2 regions of the Blautia sp. TF10-30 genome follow, and region 1 is predicted to be linked to the other one. Evidence: predicted binding sites of a transcription regulator. Region 1 holds the regulator's gene; the other holds the start of a gene.
The links. Region 1 encodes HrcA, which represses chaperone genes, less so after heat shock. Its sites were predicted from a motif close to TGTTAGCACTCNNNNNNNNNGAGTGCTAACA; they were not measured.
Positions count from the first base shown of each region.

Region 2: the regulator HrcA is predicted to act here: its motif matches at 6,848-6,878, upstream of groES (co-chaperone GroES).

Region 1 is NZ_QUKM01000002.1:304,396-314,412, forward strand. It holds gene secA (preprotein translocase subunit SecA) at 1-1,953, opposite strand, end outside; gene hpf (ribosome hibernation-promoting factor, HPF/YfiA family) at 2,188-2,715, opposite strand; gene hisA (phosphoribosylformimino-5-aminoimidazole carboxamide ribotide isomerase) at 3,017-3,793, opposite strand; gene dnaJ (molecular chaperone DnaJ) at 3,961-5,169, opposite strand; gene dnaK (molecular chaperone DnaK) at 5,395-7,272, opposite strand; gene grpE (nucleotide exchange factor GrpE) at 7,339-7,950, opposite strand; gene hrcA (heat-inducible transcriptional repressor HrcA) at 8,000-9,058, opposite strand; gene DXD02_RS03900 (helix-turn-helix domain-containing protein) at 9,343-9,561, shown strand; gene DXD02_RS03905 (hypothetical protein) at 9,639-10,004, opposite strand.
Region 2 is NZ_QUKM01000002.1:146,431-156,447, forward strand. It holds gene DXD02_RS03130 (metal ABC transporter permease) at 1-417, shown strand, start outside; gene DXD02_RS03135 (VanZ family protein) at 461-985, shown strand; gene DXD02_RS03140 (peptidoglycan recognition protein family protein) at 1,083-1,793, opposite strand; gene guaB (IMP dehydrogenase) at 1,895-3,352, opposite strand; gene DXD02_RS03150 (DUF6106 family protein) at 3,422-3,931, opposite strand; gene DXD02_RS03155 (hypothetical protein) at 3,924-4,595, opposite strand; gene groL (chaperonin GroEL) at 4,864-6,489, opposite strand; gene groES (co-chaperone GroES) at 6,526-6,810, opposite strand; gene codY (GTP-sensing pleiotropic transcriptional regulator CodY) at 7,158-7,979, opposite strand; gene topA (type I DNA topoisomerase) at 8,240-10,017, opposite strand, start outside.

The sequences.
Region 1 (10,017 bases):
AATCATCTTGAAGATGGTGTCTCTCATGCTCTCGCCGTCCAGAACGCGGCGTCTCTCTTTGTAGATGATCTCACGCTGCTCGTTGTTGACCTGGTCATAGTCGAGCAGGTTTTTACGGATTCCGTAGTTGTTGCCCTCGATCTTCTTCTGCGCTTTTTCGATGGCGGAAGAAAGCATCTTGTGCTCGATCTGCTCATTTTCCGGTACGCCGAGGGATTTGAAAATGCCCATCAGTTTTTCGGAACCGAAGAGTCTCATCAGATCGTCTTCCAGGGAAATGTAGAAACGGGACTCACCCGGGTCTCCCTGACGGCCGGAACGACCGCGGAGCTGATTGTCGATACGGCGGGACTCATGACGCTCGGTGCCGATGATCTTTAAGCCGCCGGCAGCTTTTGCCACATCATCCAGCTTGATATCGGTACCACGGCCGGCCATGTTGGTCGCGATGGTAACGGCTCCTGCCTCGCCGGCATGGGCTACGATTTCTGCCTCGAGCTCATGGAACTTCGCATTTAAGACCTGATGCGGAATTCCCTCGCGGCGCAGCATTTTGCTGATCAGCTCGGAAGTCTCAATGGTGATGGTACCAACCAGAACCGGCTGGTTCACGGCATGTGCCTCTTTGACTTCCTCTACGACTGCGTGGAATTTCTCTTTTTTCGTCATGTATACGGCATCGTCCATATCCACACGGATGACCGGGCGGTTGGTCGGGATCTCGATAACGTCCATGCCGTAGATGTCACGGAACTCCTGCTCCTCGGTGAGGGCAGTACCGGTCATGCCGGCTTTTTTCTCGTATTTGTTAAAGAAGTTCTGGAACGTGATGGTTGCCAGAGTCTTGCTCTCTCTTCTTACTTTAACGTGCTCTTTTGCCTCGATTGCCTGATGCAGACCATCGGAATAACGGCGGCCCGGCATGATACGGCCGGTGAACTCATCGACGATCAGAACCTCGTCGTCTTTGACTACGTAGTCCTTGTCGCGGTGCATCAGATAATTGGCACGCAGCGCCAGGATCACGTTGTGCTGGATCTCCAGGTTCTCCGGATCGGAGAGATTCTCGATATGGAAGAAGTTCTCGACTTTCTTCACACCGTCATCGGTCAGGGTAACGAATTTGTCCTTCTCGTTGACGATGAAGTCTCCGGTCTCCTCGATCTCCTCGCCCATGATCGCGGTCATCTTGGTCATCTCGCCGCTTGCCTCGCCGCGCTGCATCTGGTGTGCCAGAATATCTGCGGTCTCGTACAGCTTGGTGGATTTGCTGCTCTGTCCGGAAATAATCAGAGGTGTTCTTGCCTCGTCGATCAGGACGGAGTCGACCTCGTCGATGATACAGTAAGCAAGCTCTCTCTGTACGAGCTGCTCCTTGTAGATCACCATGTTGTCACGCAGGTAATCGAAACCAAGTTCGTTGTTGGTGATGTAGGTGATGTCGCATGCATACTGCTGGCGGCGCTCATCGTTCTTCATATCGTTCAGAACGACACCGACGGTCAAACCGAGGAATCTGTGGACTTTGCCCATCCACTCAGCATCTCGGTTTGCCAGGTAATCGTTGACGGTAACAATGTGGACACCGCGTCCGGTCAGTGCATTCAGGTAAGCCGGAAGGGTGGAAACGAGGGTTTTTCCTTCACCGGTTTTCATCTCAGCGATACGGCCCTGATGGAGGATAATACCACCGATCAGCTGTACGCGGTGGTGTTCCATACCGAGGGAACGTTTTGCTGCCTCGCGGACGGTTGCGAATGCTTCCGGGAGAATGGAATCCAGGGATTCGCCTCCGTTGTAGCGGTCTTTATATTCCTTTGTCTTGGCACGCAGCTCTTCATCGGTCAGCGCCTGCATGGTCGGGCGGAGAGCTTCGATTTTGTCTACAATTGGATAGATTCGTTTCAGCTCGCGCTCACTGTGCGTACCAAAAAGTTTTTCTGTGAATTTCATAGAATGTTTGCTCCTGCTTTCTCTATTAATTGCCATATTAACATATGGTACTATTCTACCACTTCTGGCACAAGATAACAATGAATTTTTCGTAAACATTTGGTGCCGTTCCCCGGTTTTCCGCTGTTTTTACGGCTTTTCCCGGACTTTCCGGCCCTTTCCGCGAAAAAGTCACCCTGTTTCACAGCTTTTCTAAGCTGGAAACAGGGTGACTGTTCATTCTTTATTTACTTTTCAGCACTCCGGCTCGATCAGACCGTAGGTGTTGTTCTTTCTCTTGTAAACGACGTTTACTTCGTCGGTCTCTGCATTGCGGAATACGAAGAAGGTGTGTCCAAGAAGTTCCATCTGTACGCAGGCATCTTCCGGATACATTGGTTTCATGCCGAATTTTTTCGTACGGATGATCTGGATGTCTTCGTCCTCCAGATAGTCATGCTCCAGATATTCTTTCTGGAAGTTTCCTGCTTCCTGCTGTTTGTCGGCAATTTTGTTTTTGTATTTGCGAAGCTGGCGTTCGATCACTTCCTCTACCAGATCGATGGATACGTACATATCGTTGCTTACCTGCTCGGAACGGATGATGTTTCCTTTTACCGGAATGGTAACCTCAATTTTCTGTCTTTCTTTCTCTACGCTTAAGGTTACAATGACATTTGTGTCAGGCGTAAAATATTTCTCCAGTTTGCCAAGTTTTTCGTTGACCGCGGCTTTTAATCCCTCTGTCACGTCAATATTTTTTCCGCTGATGGTAATTTTCATTATGCCCAACCCCTTTGCTTTCAAATTTTACAGGTTCTTCACTTCCCCTGTAAGTAACTCTAATTATAGCAATAGTTGTCTCTATTTGCAATAGTATTTAGAAAATTCATGAATATTTTAGAGTTTTTTCTGTTACAGTTCACTTGTATCTTATTTTTGACAGATTTCATGCTCGCATGAAAATCTGTCAAGAATAAGATACAAAGGGAGCGCCTGGTTATGAGCAAAAAGGAGCTGCGCAGCAGCGGAGAGCGCTGAAAGCGCGGTTTTGCGAATGGCGCGGGTGAACGTCCGTTTCCGCTTACCGGCGGCATACTGCCAGCACGTCTTCAAACTTCATTTTGCCGCCGAACAGATCCAGTGCACTGCCAATTGTCACATCGACGTGGTTGTTTCCCAGTTTTTTGAGCAGCTCCAGGTCTTCAAAACTTCCCACGCCGCCGGCGTACGTCACCGGAAAATCTTTCATCTTCGCAAGCAGTTCCACCAGCTCCGTCTCAATGCCGGAAGCCTTTCCCTCGACATCCACGGCATGGATCAGGAACTCATCACAGTATTCTGACAGGTGATGCAGCAGTTCCTCTGTCACTTCTTCGTCCGTGAACTTCTGCCAGCGGTCCGTCACGATATAGTATTTTCCGTCCCGCTTCCGACAGCTTAAATCCAGTGTCAGCCGCTGCTTTCCTACCGTCGTCACCAGCTTGTCCAGATTTTCATAGAACACATGGCCGTCGCGGAACACATACGAAGTCACAATCACATGGCTTGCCCCCGCTGTCAGAAACTCGCACGCATTCTCCGCATCAATGCCGCCTCCCACCTGCAGGCCGCCCGGGTACGTCGAGAGTGCCAGCAATGCCTGGCGCTTCGTCTCCTCGTAAAACTCGGTACCTTCCTTGTTCAGCAGAATCACATGGCCGCCCGTAATGCCCTGCTCTTCGTACAGCTGCGCATAGTACGACGCATCCTGCTCCGAGACAAAATTCTCGCTCGCCTGATTTCCCTGATCTTTCAGCGATCCCCCGACAATCTGTTTTACTTTTCCGTTATGAATATCAATACATGGTCGAAATCTCATTTTCCCCGTTTCCTTTCTTTTCTCTCCCCTTAAGTTTTCCACATTATATCAAAATCCGACCATTCTGTGTATAAATTCACCAAATTTTCATGGTTCTTTCATAGAAAAGAAAGAAGAACCTGCTTTTTCCACAGATTCTTCTTTCTTTTCCGGCTTGCCGCCGTTCTTTATTTATCGATGTCCTCAAAGGCCTCTTTCACTTTATCCATAAAGCCTTTTTTCTTCTTCGGCTGCTCTGCAGTTTCGCCGTCGGCTGCTTTTTCTTCTGCTGCCGGGCGGTTTCCGCAGGCTTCGTCGAAGGCGCGGAGGGCCTCTTTTGCTTTCTCATTCAGTTTCGTCGGAGTCTGGACTACGAGTGTTACGTAGTGATCACCGCGCACATTGCTGTTGCGAAGGGACGGAACACCTTTTCCCTTCAGACGGATCTTCGTATCGGTCTGGGTTCCCGGTTTTACAGTGTAGAGAACGTCCCCGTCAACGGTGCTGATCTTCACATCACCGCCGAGTGCTGCCTGGGCAAACGTAATCGGTGCAGTGGAGAAAATGTTCATATCCTGTCTCTGGAAGATCGGATGACGGGTTACCTGAACCTCGACAAGCAGATCTCCTCTCGGTCCGCCGTTTACACCCGGCTCACCTTTTTCACGGATCCGGATGCTCTGTCCATCGTCGATTCCAGCCGGAATGTTGACCTGAATGCGTTTTCTGCTGGATGTATAGCCCGTGCCGTGGCATGCGGTACATTTATCGCGAATGATCTTTCCGGTTCCGTTACAATCCGGACAGGTCGTCACGTTTCTCACAGAACCGAACATGGTCTGCTGTGTGTACGTAATCTGACCAGTTCCGTTACATTTGGAGCATGTCTCCGGTGAAGTTCCTGGTTTTGCGCCGGTTCCGTGGCACGTTGTACAGGTATCCTTCAGGTTGATCTCGAGCTCTTTCTGGCATCCGAAAACAGCTTCCTCAAACGTAATGTGGACAACAGCGCGGAGGTTTGCTCCCTTCATAGGTCCATTGTTTGCTCTTCTTCTGCTTCCGCCGCCACCGAACAGGTCGCCGAAAATATCGCCGAAGATATCACCCATATCTCCGCCGCCAAAGTCGAAGCCACCGAATCCGCCGGCTCCTGCGCCGCCACCGCCGTTTTCAAATGCAGCGTGGCCAAACTGATCGTACTGACGCCGTTTGTCCGGATCACTCAGCACGCCATAGGCTTCTGTCGCCTCTTTAAATTTTGCCTCGGCCTCTTTGTCGCCCGGGTTCATATCCGGATGGTATTTCTTGGCCAGTTTACGGTATGCTTTTTTTAATGTTGCATCGTCCGCTCCGCGGTCTACGCCGAGGACCTCGTAATAATCTCTTTTTTCTGCCATTTATGTTCACCTTTTCATTTCTGTTCCACAAATTTCATCTTTGCAGAAATGTTTTTCCGCACGCTCCAGTATAGCACTTTTCCGAAAGCAATACCAGCATAAATACAGGGGGCGGAATGTATTTTCCGTCCCCTGCAAACATTCGCCTCACAGGGCTTTTTGCGTTTATTTACTTATTGTTTCAACTCACAGTCGGTATTTTCACGGAGTGTGACATGCCGAAAATTAAACCTCTTTGTAGTCAGCGTCTACGACATCGTCGTCATGGCCGCCTGCTGCTCCTGCATTTCCCATATCCGGGCCTGCACCTGCTGTTCCGGCACCAGCGCCTGCTGCTCCGCCCTGCTGCTCATACAGTTTTGCAAACAGTTTCTGAGCGCTTGTCATCAGTTTTTCCTGAGCTGCTTTCAGATCAGCTACCTGTGCATCGGTCATTTCTTCCGGATTGCATTTTGCAATGAGATCTTTCAGTGCGTTCAGGTCAGCTTCTACTGCTGTTTTGTCGTTTGCATCAAGCTTGTCGCCGACTTCCTCGATTGCTTTCTCGGTCTGGAATACCATGGAATCTGCATCGTTTCTTGCGTCGATTGCTTCTTTTCGTTTCTTATCCTGAGCCTCGAACTCAGCAGCTTCTTTGACTGCTTTGTCGATCTCGCTGTCGGACATGTTAGAGCCTGCGGTGATGGTGATGTGCTGCTCTTTTCCTGTTCCCAGATCTTTTGCAGATACATTTACGATACCGTTGGCATCGATATCAAAGGTAACCTCGATCTGCGGAACGCCTCTTCTTGCTGGCGGGATTCCATCCAGACGGAACTGGCCGAGGGATTTGTTATCTTTCGCGAACTGACGCTCACCCTGTACAACGTTGATATCTACTGCAGTCTGGTTATCTGCTGCTGTGGAGAAGATCTGGCTCTTCTTGGTCGGGATTGTGGTGTTACGCTCGATCAGACGAGTTGCAATACCTCCCATGGTCTCGATGGACAGAGACAGTGGAGTTACATCCAGAAGAAGGATATCGCCTGCGCCGGCGTCTCCTGCAAGTTTACCACCCTGTACGGAAGCACCAAGTGCTACGCACTCATCCGGGTTCAGGCTCTTGCTCGGCTCGTGTCCGGTCAGCTGTCTTACTTTATCCTGTACAGCCGGGATACGGGTAGATCCGCCTACCAGAAGGACTTTGGAAAGCTCGGATGCCTGAAGGCCTGCATCAGAAAGTGCTCTCTGTACCGGCTCTGCGGTTTTCTCTACCAGGTCGTGGGTCAGCTCATCGAATTTAGCCTTTGTCAGGTTCATATCGAGATGTTTCGGGCCATCTGCGGTTGCAGTGATGAACGGCAGGTTGATGTTGGTTGTAGTTGCGCTGGAAAGCTCTTTCTTTGCTTTCTCTGCTGCTTCTCTGATTCTCTGCAGAGCCATCTTGTCGTTGGAAAGATCTACACCTTCCTGTTTTTTGAACTCAGCGAGGATATAATCTGTTACTTTCTGGTCGAAGTCATCGCCGCCCAGACGGTTGTTTCCTGCTGTGGAAAGAACTTCGATAACGCCGTCACCGATCTCGATGATGGAAACATCGAAAGTACCACCGCCAAGGTCGTATACCATGATCTTCTGCTCATTTTCGTTGTCCAGTCCGTATGCCAGAGCTGCTGCGGTAGGCTCGTTGATGATACGTTTTACATCAAGACCTGCGATTTTACCGGCATCTTTGGTTGCCTGACGCTGTGCGTCATTGAAGTAAGCCGGAACTGTGATAACTGCTTCTGTTACTTTCTCACCAAGGTAGTTCTCTGCATCACCTTTCAGTTTCTGAAGAATCATAGCGGAGATCTCCTGCGGAGAGTATTTCTTTCCTTCGATATCTACTTTATAGTCAGTACCCATCTCACGTTTGATGGAACGGATGGTTCTGTCTGCGTTTGTTACAGCCTGACGTTTTGCCGGCTCGCCGACCAGACGGTCACCTGTTTTTGTGAATGCTACGATAGAAGGAGTTGTTCTTTCACCCTCTGCGTTTGCGATAACGGTTGGTTTTCCACCTTCCATAACGGCTACACAGCTGTTTGTTGTTCCTAAGTCAATACCAATAATTTTGCCCATTGTTGTTTCCTCCTCAATGAATTATGCTAAAAAATGGTTTAATTTCTATTTATTTATCTTCAAGGCTTAATTAGCCACCTTGACCATACTGTGACGGACTACGGAACCTTTGTACATGTAGCCCTTCAGGAACTCTTCTACGACGATGTTCTCGCCGGCTTCCTCATCCTCCACATGCATCACTGCGTTGTGCAGGTTCGGATCGAATTCCTTTCCAACGGCCTCGATCACGGTTACACCGAGTTCATCGAGTGCTGTGGTAAACTGTTTGTATACTTTATTCATGCCGTCTGCGAACGGATCTTCCTCCGGGTTTTCCACCGTTGCAAGTCCGCGCTCGAAGCTGTCAACAACCGGAAGAATCTTCTCGATGATGTCTTTTGCTCCAATGGCATACATATTTGCTTTTTCTTTTTCGGTGCGTTTGCGGAAGTTATCGAACTCTGCCATCTGACGGGTCAGGCGGTCAGTCAGCTCTTCGATTTTCTCATCTTTTTTATCTTTTTTCTTTTTGAAGAACTTTCGTTCTTTGCCATCCTCAGCAGTTTCTTCTGCAGCTTCCGCTTCTTTTGCCTCTGCTGCTTTCTTTGCTTCTTCCTGCTCCGCAGCCGGTTCGGTTTCCGGCAGATCGGTCTCTGCTCCGGTTTCTTTTTCCATCTCGCGTGTAGGTTCTTCCATGGTTTCCTCTTTCTTTCTATTTTCTTCGCTCACTGATCATTCCACCTTTCTACTCACCTGTGTCCGGCTTTTTGAAGACGGCGTCCAGTTGAACTTTTAATGTTTTCAGGTTATCTACCACATTTTCGTAATCCATCCGCTTTGGTCCCACGATACCGATTGTTCCGCGCATACCGTTTCCCATATCGTATGTGGTGGTGACCACGCTGCAGTCCCGTAAGGGTTCCATCGAAGATTCATTTCCGATGTATACCTGAATACCGGTATTTTCCTCTCCGTCCTGCTCCTCGGCAGCTCCTTTGATCATATCGACCAGTTTCTGCCGTTCCTCGAATGTGGAGATCAGCTGGCTGGCTTTGCTGCTGTCGGAAAGCTCAGGGTACTTGAAAATGTTGGTTGCGCCGCTGGTGTACACCGGCACATCTTCTTCGCTGACTGCGATGGCTTCCGCTACGGTATCGACCACTTTGCTGATGATGCCGGAGTGGATGCCTGCCTGCTCTTTCATCTTCTTGATCATGCCAAGATTGATTTCTTCAATGGTCAGGCCATTGAGCTGTGTGTTCAGAAGCAGGTTCAGCTTTAATATCTGTTCATCGTTGATGGTCTCGTCTAGGTCGATCATCTGGTTTTTCACCAGGTTGCCTTCTACGACGATGACGGCCAGGAGCTGCTCTTCATTGACTTTTGAGAGCTGGATGAATTTCACTTTATTTCTGTGATATTCCGGTCCTGTAATCAACGTTGCATAGTTGGTAGATGAAGCGAGGACTTTGACAACCTGCTGCAGAACTTTTTCCATTCGGTCTGTTTTTTCAATGACCATGTTTTTGATGTCTGCAACTTCCTGTTCTTTTTCCCGCATCAGCTCATCTACATAGAGGCGGTAGCCTTTATCGGAAGGAATGCGTCCTGCGGAAGTGTGGGGCTGTAAGATGTAACCCATCTCTTCCAGATCGGACATTTCATTCCGGATTGTGGCGGAGCTTAAATTCAAATCCGTGTATTTGGAAATCGTTCTTGAGCCGACCGGCTCGCCCGTTTCCAGATACGTCTGGATGATCGCTTTTAATATTTTTCTTTTTCTTTCATCCAATTCTGTATCCACTAAGATAAGCTCCTTCCTGTTGTATAGTCCTGTTAGCACTCGTTTCAGTGGAGTGCTAACATCTATGTTCTTAAGATAGCACTCTGCCTTTTGTTTGTCAACACCTTTTCCCGGTTTTTCTATGAAGAAATTGTGAAAAAAGTATAAACCGTTTTCTTTCTGAAAAGGAATCTGACTTTTCTTTTTTATTGCATTCTACTGTTTCAAAGGCGCTATAGCCGTATGGTAGGATTCTGCCATTTCGATACGACCATTTAGTAGCATTTTCTCAGAGGTGATGAATCATGAAATATCAGAGACTGGAGGATCTGCGCACGGACCGCGATCTGACGATCCGCCAGGTTGCCGACTATCTCGGCTGCAACCGCGATGTGTATACCCGATATGAAAAAGGCGTCCGGCAGCTGCCGATCTCCATTGCCATCCGTCTGGCGGAGCTGTATCAGGTCAGTCTGGATTATCTGGTCGGCATCAGCGATGAGAAGCGGCCGTATGGATCCTGACTTTCCGGTGTCTCCGCCGCAGCAAAAGCAGGAGGACAGTTTTTCTTCTCCCTGTCCTCCCTGTTTTGCTTCTTCGTTTACAGATTCTGCAGATATTCCATCATCCGCGTTTCGCTGAGTTTCCATCCGTCCGGCTCCCCGCAGAGATACAGCGTAAAATGCCCGCACGGGACTCCGTTTTCCAGGTGGATGCCGGTATACAGTTCTACAATGAGGAGTTCTTCTGCTTTTTCTTCATATATATTAGTGATCTGATAGATGCGCTCTCCCTTTTCGTCCACCGGCCATTCTTTCTTCAGCACATCCCTCAGACGGCTCTCCCGCCCCTGCGCTTCGCATTCTTCCTCCCGGCTGATCATTTTTTCAAACGCTTCCGGCGTCTCCATCCGTTCCACTATATTCTGGACAAAATCTTCTATTTCTATTCTTTCTGCTTTTCCCATTCGTTCCCCCATT
Region 2 (10,017 bases), 160 kb from region 1:
GTTCTCTCCGTGGTGCTCTCCATCGTCGTGCTGCTCCTGTTCGTCCTGTATTACAACCGTATTTTTGCCGTCACTTTCGACGAGACATTTGCCAAAGCAACCGGTGTCCGCGCAGAGGTTTACAACATGCTGCTGGCATTCTTAACCGCTATCACAACCGTGCTCGGCATGCGCATGATGGGCGCACTTCTGATCTCCAGCCTGCTGATTTTCCCGGCACTGACCTCGATGCGTCTCTGCCATACCTTCCAGAGCGTGGTAATCTGCTCCGCGGTTCTTTCCGTGGTATGCTTCCTTCTTGGCATGTCCCTCTCGTTTTTCCTGTCCTCCCCTGCCGGAGCGACGGTCGTAATCGTGAACCTGCTGGCATTCCTGATCTTTTCTGCGATTGCCAGAATCCGCGAGCATACCGCATAAAAAGTTTCCGATCTGACCTGCTTTGTTTTACTGGAGGTATTTTATGAATCGAATTGTAATTGCACTGTTAAAACCGTTTTCCTTCATCCCGGCGATTCTGATGATGTCGATGATTTTCTCCTTCTCTTCCCAGAACGGAACGGAATCCTCACATCTCAGTGAAAAGGTGGCACGCGGCATTTTCATCACGATCGACCACGTCATGGACCGCGGATGGGATGATGAGAAGATCCAGGAACTGGCTGACGAGTATCAGTACCCGGTGCGGAAGCTGGCTCATATGACAGAGTACTGTCTGCTTGCAATCTGTGTTTCGCTTCCGCTCTACGTCTACGGCCTGCGCGGCTTCGCGCTCACATTTCTTGCCGGCATCCTCTGTGTCGCCTTTGCCGCGAGCGATGAGTTCCACCAGACGATGGTCGCCAACCGCGGCCCGTCGGTAAAGGACGTCGGCATCGACAGCATCGGCGTTCTCTTCGGCATCACGTTTGTACGGCTGTTCTGCTGGATTGCACTCGGCGGAAATACGAAAAAAAGAAAGCGGCGCAGACGGCGTTACTATTACTAAAAATATTGGATAACAGAAAAATCCCCGTTGGAAAAATCATTTCTCCTGAAACTGATTTTCCCAACGGGGATTTTTTCATTTTTCTTAAAAACAGCTCTTAGGAAAGTGAATCCGCATACGCCTGAATATCTGCCTTCATCTGAATCCAGGCATCCTCATGCTCCACGTAGTACAGAGGGCAGAGCTTTTCGGTTACATCATAGTGACGGATCACATCGTCCGAAGTCAGATTGAACCGCTTGCATAAGAAACCGGCGAGCTGGACCACAGAATTGTATGTCTCATCGGTAAATTCACCGCTGTCATCCGGGTGGCAGCATTCAATCGAGATCGTATCGAAATTACGCTGGTTCGATGCATACGACCATTCACTCGTCGGGATACACTGAACGACTTCTCCCTCGATGCCGACGACGAAATGGCTGCTGGCCTGCGCCTCCTGCGTCTCAGGCAGGTTTTCAAAGTAATCACGGTTCTGCATCGCCGTGCTTCCCGGGTTTGCCGTGTAGTGAATAACGATGCCGTCCACCTTTTTCAGCCTCGTCTGCGGCCTGGACCAGCTGTTCGGCGTCAGAAGCTCCACATCAATCGGCGGAGCGCCGGTCCAGTCGGTGATATCGTTGTCCTCATAATCAGAACCGGAATAGTCAACGGCCGTGATATCACTTGCCGTTTTTGCCACACGGCGGATGCCGCTGTAAATGCCGACGCAGATCAGCACCACCAGAACTCCCGTCAGAAACATTCTGCGGTGAAGCTGGCGCTGCCTCTGTTTTCTTGTCATTTTTCCCCGTCTCTTCTGTGCCATATGTTCTCTCCCCGCTGCAAATAAGCGCCCCCTCATTTGAAAAGGCAGAAGCTGAAAAGTTTCTGCCCTTTCCCCCTTCTGCCTTTTGCGACTTTTTATTCTTATTTATCGTCCACGCTGTAGTTCGGAGCCTCTTTGGTGATGTGGATATCATGCGGATGGGACTCTTTTAAGGATGCTGCGGAAATCTTCACAAATTTTCCGGTCTCCTTTAAGGTCTCAACATCTTTTGCTCCACAGTAGCCCATGCCGGAACGAAGTCCGCCGATCAGCTGGAATACGGTATCCTCTACAAGACCCTTGTATGCCACACGGCCTTCCACACCTTCCGGAACCAGTTTCTTGGCGCCGGTCTGGAAGTAACGGTCTTTACTTCCGTTCTCCATGGCTGCGATGGATCCCATTCCACGGTATACTTTGTATTTTCTTCCCTGGAACAGTTCGAAATCTCCCGGGCTCTCATCGCATCCTGCGAAGATGCTTCCCATCATGCAGACATTGGCACCGGCTGCGATAGCCTTTGTCATGTCTCCGGAGTACTTGATACCGCCGTCGGCGATGATCGGAGTTCCGGTCTTCTTTGCTTCCTCATAGCAGTCCATAACGGCTGTGACCTGCGGTACACCGATACCTGCAACGACACGGGTCGTACAGATAGAACCAGGTCCGATACCGACTTTAACAGCGTCTGCTCCGGCTGCGATCAGGTCTCTTGTTGCCTCTGCGGTTGCCACGTTTCCGGCGATTACCTGCAGATCCGGATAATGCTCTTTGATGAGACGAAGTGTTTTGAAGATATTTGCGGAATGTCCGTGAGCGGAGTCGATGACGATCACGTCTACGTGTGCTTTTACCAGCGCATCGACACGATCGAGCACGTTTGCCGTGATGCCGACTGCGGCACCGCAGAGCAGACGTCCCTGCTCATCCTTGGCGGACAATGGGTACTTGATGGTTTTCTCGATATCTTTGATGGTGATCAGACCTTTGAGGTTGAAATCGTCATCGACAATCGGAAGTTTTTCTTTTCTGGATTTTGCAAGGATTGCTTTTGCCTCGTCCAGCGTAACGCCTACTTTTGCAGTGATCAGGTTTTCGCTGGTCATGGACTCTTTGATTTTCTTGGTGAAATCAGTTTCAAACTTCAGATCACGGTTTGTAATAATACCAACCAGTTTTCCGTTCTCGGTAATCGGGACACCGGAAATACGGAATTTTGCCATCAGATTATTGGCATCTTCCAGGGTGTGCTCCGGAGACAGATAGAACGGATCGGTGATAACACCGTTCTCAGAACGTTTTACTTTGTCTACTTCTTCTGCCTGCTGCTCAATCGACATATTCTTGTGAATAATACCGATTCCTCCCTGACGTGCCATGGCAATTGCCATACGGTGTTCTGTAACCGTATCCATGCCGGCGCTCATCATCGGGATGTTCAGCTTGATCTTCTTGGTCAGATGCGTAGTCAGATCTACCATGTTTGGGGTTACTTCAGAATACTGCGGAACCAGAAGCACATCATCGAAGGTAATACCATCACCAATAATTGTACCCATTTTCATTTCTTCCTTTCTTCTTAAGTCTTTTTGATTTATCACCTAATTTAACATAAAACAAAAAAGCTGTCAATCCATAAATACTTTTCTTGGTGCACGGTTGCGGATATCTTTTAACATCACTTCGTCCGGCTCGAAGATCACCATCTGCATGGCATTGTCCTTGGAGATGACGAATGCGTACGGTTTGTGGCCCTGTCCTTCGATGCCGGAGGAATAGTTGTAACGTTTGATACTCTGGTTGTTTTTGTAGGAATCAAGCTGATGGGACTGGTACGGCGCCAGGATTTCCATGTTGGAAAGCTCATAGCTTGCGGCTCTTTTTCTTCTTGACTGCGAATAGATGCGGTCGATGTCCAGCTCGCCGTTGACGTACAGATACTCAAACTCTACCGAAAGCTTCGGGATAAAAATATAGTCTACGATTCCAAGAACCAGCGCAAGAAGCAGAATCAGCGGATTCATCATAATTCCTGCGGCTGCAAAAAGAACGGTAAAGAAGATCAGAACTCCTTTGATCGCCTTGTCTTTTCCTGTCTGCTGTTTTTTCACCAGCACTTCTGTGTACAGATCACTCATTTACTCCATCCTCCTCAAGATATTCGATCAGTTTTGCTACATTGTCCGCGTTCTTTGTATTGACCAACACGGTCAGATAACACGGCTCATAGTACGTAAGGCCCATATCCTGGTACTTTTTCAATTTGGAAATGTCGAGGCAGGTATCTCCCGCCTTTATCCCGTACTTCTCACACGTCGCTTCGTCAAACAGTGTGGACAGATCCAGAAAATAATCGTCTTTGCTGTAGTTGTCGTACACGGCCTGTGAACAGATCAGAACATCCATGCTCTGTGCGGCAATCACGGCTGTGAATTTCATCAGCGTGTTGTAATCCGCGTTTTCCAGTTTTTCACCGAAGCTGTAGCTTGTATCGATGCTTACCTTTTCGTACTTATCTCCGGTTCCGAGCGCTTCTTTTAGGTCCTCCTCGATCGGACTTACATCCTGCAGTCCTGCGTAATCCACTACGGCAATGCTCACGAGGTCATAATACTTCGCATTTTCATGGATATTCACAATCGTGCCGATGATGAAGATAACAGCGATGATGCCGAAAATGACAGCCTTGTAGTATTCCCAGATATAGGCCAGTTTCTCTTTAAAATTCATTTTCGACAGCTTCTCTTTTTCGAGCTGCATCTTCTCCTTCCTTGTCATGTCGGATTCATAACGACTTGCCATGTGTGTTTCTTCTCCTTTGTTGTATTTCCCTCAACATCCTACAAATCAGTATAGCATAAAACGCCGGAAGCGTCCATATACGCCGCCCGGCGAAAGCATGAAAACTTTCTGAAATTTTTTGTAACGATTCAGGGCCATGCGAAATGGAAGAAAAACTTTCCACTAAAAAATCGGCCGGCAAAGACAGGACTTCGGAACCCATGTTCCGCTACGGTCTTTGCCAGCCGGTTTTCTTATTTTGTTTTACCAGACATTTTTATCCCGGAAATTACATCATTCCCATTCCGCCGTCTGCGCCTGCCGGCATAGCCGGAGCCGGCTCTTTGATGGTGGAAACTACGGACTCGGTGGTCAGCAGGGTTGCGGAAACGCTGGTAGCGTTCTGCAGTGCGCTTCTGGTAACCTTAACCGGATCAAGGATACCAGCCTGGATCATGTCTACATACTCTTCGTTGTATGCATCAAATCCAACACCTACTTTGGACTCTTTTACTTTGTTGATAACAACAGCGCCTTCCAGACCTGCGTTTGTTACGATGTGGAACAGAGGAGCCTCAAGTGCTTTCTGTACGATTCTTGCACCGATCTTCTCGTCGCCGTCCAAGCTGTCAATCAGCTCTGCAAGCTGTGTTGTTACATGGATGTATGCAGAACCGCCGCCTGCGATGATACCCTCTTCTACGGCTGCTCTCGTTGCATTTAAAGCATCCTCCATACGGAGTTTTTCTTCTTTCATCTCGGTCTCGGTTGCTGCACCTACACGGATCACAGCTACGCCGCCTGCCATTTTTGCCAGTCTCTCCTGCAGTTTCTCTTTATCGAACTCAGAAGTGGTCTCCTCGATCTGGGATCTGATCTGGCCGATTCTTGCTGCGATGGCATCTTTTGCGCCGGCACCGTCAACGATAACGGTGTTCTCTTTCTGAACTTTAACAGATTTTGCACGTCCGAGCATTTCCAGAGTAGCGTCTTTTAATTCCAGACCAACTTCCTCGGAGATCACCTGGCCGCCGGTCAGGATTGCGATATCCTCGAGCATTGCTTTTCTTCTGTCGCCGTATCCCGGTGCTTTGACAGCTACTACGTTGAAGGTTCCGCGCAGTTTGTTGATCACGAGTGTCTGGAGAGCCTCGCCCTCTACGTCCTCAGCGATGATCAGCAGTCTTGCGCCGCTCTGTACGATCTGCTCCAGCAGCGGAAGAACTTCCTGAATGTTGGACAGTTTCTTATCGGTAATCAGGATATATGGATTGTCGAGAACGGCTTCCATTTTCTCCATATCGGTGCACATGTAAGCGGAGATATATCCACGGTCGAACTGCATACCTTCTACCAGCTCCAGCTCGTTCTGCATGGTCTTGGACTCCTCGATGGTGATAACGCCGTCTTTGGAAACTTTTTCCATAGCGTCAGCTACCATCTGGCCTACTTCTTCGCTTCCGGAAGAAACAGCTGCAACTTTTGCAATCTGCTCTTTGCCTGCTACCGGCTGGCTCATCTCTGCAAGGATCTGAACAGCTTTATCGGTTGCTTTCTTCATTCCCTTACGAAGAACGATCGGGTTAGCGCCTGCTGCCAGGTTTTTCATTCCTTCGTTTACCATAGCCTGTGCCAGAACGGTTGCGGTTGTGGTACCGTCACCTGCTACGTCGTTGGTCTTTGCAGCAACTTCTTTGATGAGCTGTGCGCCCATGTTTTCAAAGCCGTCTGCCAGCTCGATCTCTTTTGCAATCGTAACACCATCGTTTGTGATGAGCGGAGCGCCGTACTGTTTGTCCAGAACAACGTTTCTTCCTTTCGGTCCAAGGGTTACACGTACGGTATCTGCAAGCTGGTTTACACCATTCTGAAGAGCGTTTCTTGCCTCTGCTCCATATTTAATCTCTTTTGCCATGATTGTCATGCCTCCTGATTTTTACTTGATTATTCTTTATTTTACAACTGCCAGAATGTCATCCTGTTTTACGATGATGTACTCTTCGTCTTCCAGTTTGACGTTGGTTCCTGCATATTTGGAATAGATTACCTGATCTCCGACTGCAACTTCCATTTTTACTTCTTTGCCGTCTTCTACTTTTCCAGGTCCTACTGCGATAACCTCAGCCTGCTGCGGTTTCTCCTGTGCCTGTCCCGGAAGTACGATACCGGATTTTGTGGTTTCCTCTGCTTTTAACTCTTTTAATACAACTCTGTCACCTAAAGGTACTAACTTCATTTATGTTTCCTCCTTCAAGATTTCATTCAGTTTTATTTATTAGCACTCAGTTCATTCGAGTGCTACTTGATGGTTCTTACTATAGTGTTTTCCACCTCATTTCGCAAATGTATGAATTTTGTAATTCTCTTTTTTTTTCTCGTGATAGCTCTTAATTTCTCTTATTTTCTCGTTTTTTCTTATTTTGGCAACTTTTTCATATTTTATACTCTCTTTAGAATCTAATTATAGTTTATTCCTAAAAACTGGAATGATACCATTTTTTTCCGCTCCACGAATGCTTTTTTGCACAAAAAGAAACGGCGCCATTCTTAAACGGCTCCGATTCTTTTCTACATTCCACTTTTTTATTTTTTCGCCTCGTCCGGATGGGCATCGCCCTTTCCTTTCAGGTTCTTTCTTGCTTTGATCTCGTCGAGTTCATCAAAGATATAATCATTTAATACCTTGATATACGTTCCCTTCATACCGCTGGAACGGGACTCGATGACGCCTGCGCTCTCGAATTTGCGGAGGGCATTTACAATGACGGATCTTGTGATGCCGACGCGGTCTGCAATTTTGCTTGCAACCAGAATGCCCTCATCCCCGTTCAGTTCATCAAAGATATGGATGATGGCTTCCAGTTCGGAGAAGGACAACGTGTTGAATGCGGATTTAACCACCTGAACCTTGCGGTTTTCCTCCACATTTTCCTCGTTGACGGAACGCATCATTTCCAGTCCGACAACGGTTGTGCCGTACTCACTGACGATGATATCGTCGATATCGTACTGCGGGGTGCAGCGGTACATAAATACGGTACCAAGGCGTTCTCCGGCGATCTCGATCGGGCAGATAATTGCGGTGTAGCGCTCTACACCAGGCCGCTCAAAGCCGAGGGTCTGTAAATTGACGTTCTCTTTTGTGGAGAGTACGCCGAGGAGACGCTCGTTTAATGCGGCATCGACATAACCGCCCACCTTATCCTCGATCAGCTCCGTAATTTCTTCCACGCCCGGGCAAAGGCTGATGCCCAGCACTTTTCCTTTTTTACTGATCACCAGGATATTGGAACTTAACGTTTCCATCAGGACTTCACAGATATCGTTGAACACGACCTTCGTGGAGTGATTGTTATGAAGCAGTTTGTTGATTTTTCTGGTTTTATCCAGCAGTTGTACGCTCATGTTCTTCTCCTTTCTTTATTTTCTGCATTTTTTTGGCGTATCCGCCGAAAAAAATGCACACTGATGCCTTTTTCAGACAACCCTTAAAACTAAGCTCATTCTATCATGTAGTTTTCCGGAAATCAATATATTTTTCAGAAAACTATAAATTTTATAAAAATTCATGCTAAATTTTTTCGGATCTTCCTGTTTTTCCGCCTCGATAAGCAAAAAAAACGGCCTGCACCAGTTTTTCACCAGTACAGACCGCTTTGTCATTCTCAGTCTTCGTCTTTCTTTTCGCGTGCTTCTACATAGCCGCACTGCTCGTCCGCGCAGACCAGCTTATTGCCTTTTTCCAGCATATAGCCGCCGCACTGCGGGCATTTCTTGGCAGACGGTTTCTGCCAGGACATGAAATCGCATTCCGGATTGTTTTCGCATCCATAATATTTCCGTCCTTTTTTCGTCTTGCGCAGGATCACTTCTTTTCCGCACTTCGGACACGGAACACCGATCTTTTCCAGATACGGCTTCGTGTTCTTGCAGTCCGGGAATCCCGGGCAGGCGAGGAATTTTCCGTGCGGGCCGTATTTGACCACCATGTTGCGGCCGCAGTTCTCGCAGATGACATCCGTCACCTCATCCTCTACCTTAACTTCTTCGAGGTTCTTTTCTGCCTCTGTGACCGCCTCATAGAGATCCGGCCAGAAGTTCTCGACTACTGTCTTCCACGGAACACTGCCATCTCCAACCCTGTCGAGCAGAGCTTCCATCGTTGCCGTAAAGTTGACATCCACGATGCTCGGGAATGCCTCTTTCATCATGTTGTTGACCACCTCGCCGAGCTCTGTCATGTAAAGGTTCTTGTTCTCCTTTGCCACGTAACGGCGGTTGATGATCGTTGTGATGGTCGGCGCATACGTACTTGGACGGCCGATGCCGAGTTCCTCAAGCATTTTGACAAGGGATGCCTCGGTGTAGTGTGCCGGCGGCTGTGTGAAGTGCTGCTGCGGATCCATCTTTTCCAGTGCCAGCTCCGTTCCTGCCTCCAGGCTCCGGACAGCGGCGTTTTTCTCTTTCTTTTCCTCATCCGGATCGGTGTAAACGGACATGAAACCATCAAATGCCAGACGGGAGGAAGCTGCTGTAAAGAGATACTCTCCTGCATTGATCCGTGCGGAAATTGTCTCATAGACGGCCGGCTGCATGCGGCTTGCCACAAAGCGTTTCCAGATCAGCTGATACAGGCGGAACAGATCTCTTGGCAGGGATTCTTTTACCATTACCGGTGTATTCGTCACATCGGTCGGACGGATGGCCTCGTGCGCATCCTGTGCCTTGCTGTTTTTATTCTCCGTCGTGTCCCCGCTTGCGGTATATTTTGTGCCGTACTGCTCCTGGATAAAGGAACGTGCTGCCGCATCGGCCTCCTCGCTGATTCGTGTAGAATCGGTACGCAGATAGGAAATCAAAGCGATCGTTCCCTTTCCTTTTACTTCCACGCCCTCGTAGAGCTGCTGCGCCAGACGCATCGTCTTCTGCGTGGAGAAGTTCAGCACCTTCGATGCTTCCTGCTGCAGGGTACTCGTGGTGAACGGAAGCGGTGCTTTCTTGGAACGCTCTCCTTTTTTCACTTCGGATACGGTAAAGGTCTCATTTTCCAGTCCCTTTAAGATTTCATCGAGCTGCTCTTTCGTCTCGATCGCCATCTTTTCACTGCCTTTGCCGTGGAATTTTGCGACGAGCGGTTTCTTCTCGCCCGGAATTTTCAGATCTGCTTCCAGTGTCCAGTATTCTTTCGGAATGAACGCATTGATCTCATCCTCGCGGTCGCCGATGATGCGCAGTGCAACGGACTGCACACGGCCGGCGGAAAGTCCGCGTTTGATTTTCTTCCATAACAATGGGCTGATTTCATAACCTACCATACGGTCGAGGCAGCGGCGCGCCTGCTGCTCGTCCACCAGGTTCATATCGATGTCGCGTGCCTGTTTGATCGACGCTTTGACTGCTGATTTTGTGATCTCGTTGAAAGTGATGCGGCGCATCTTGTTCT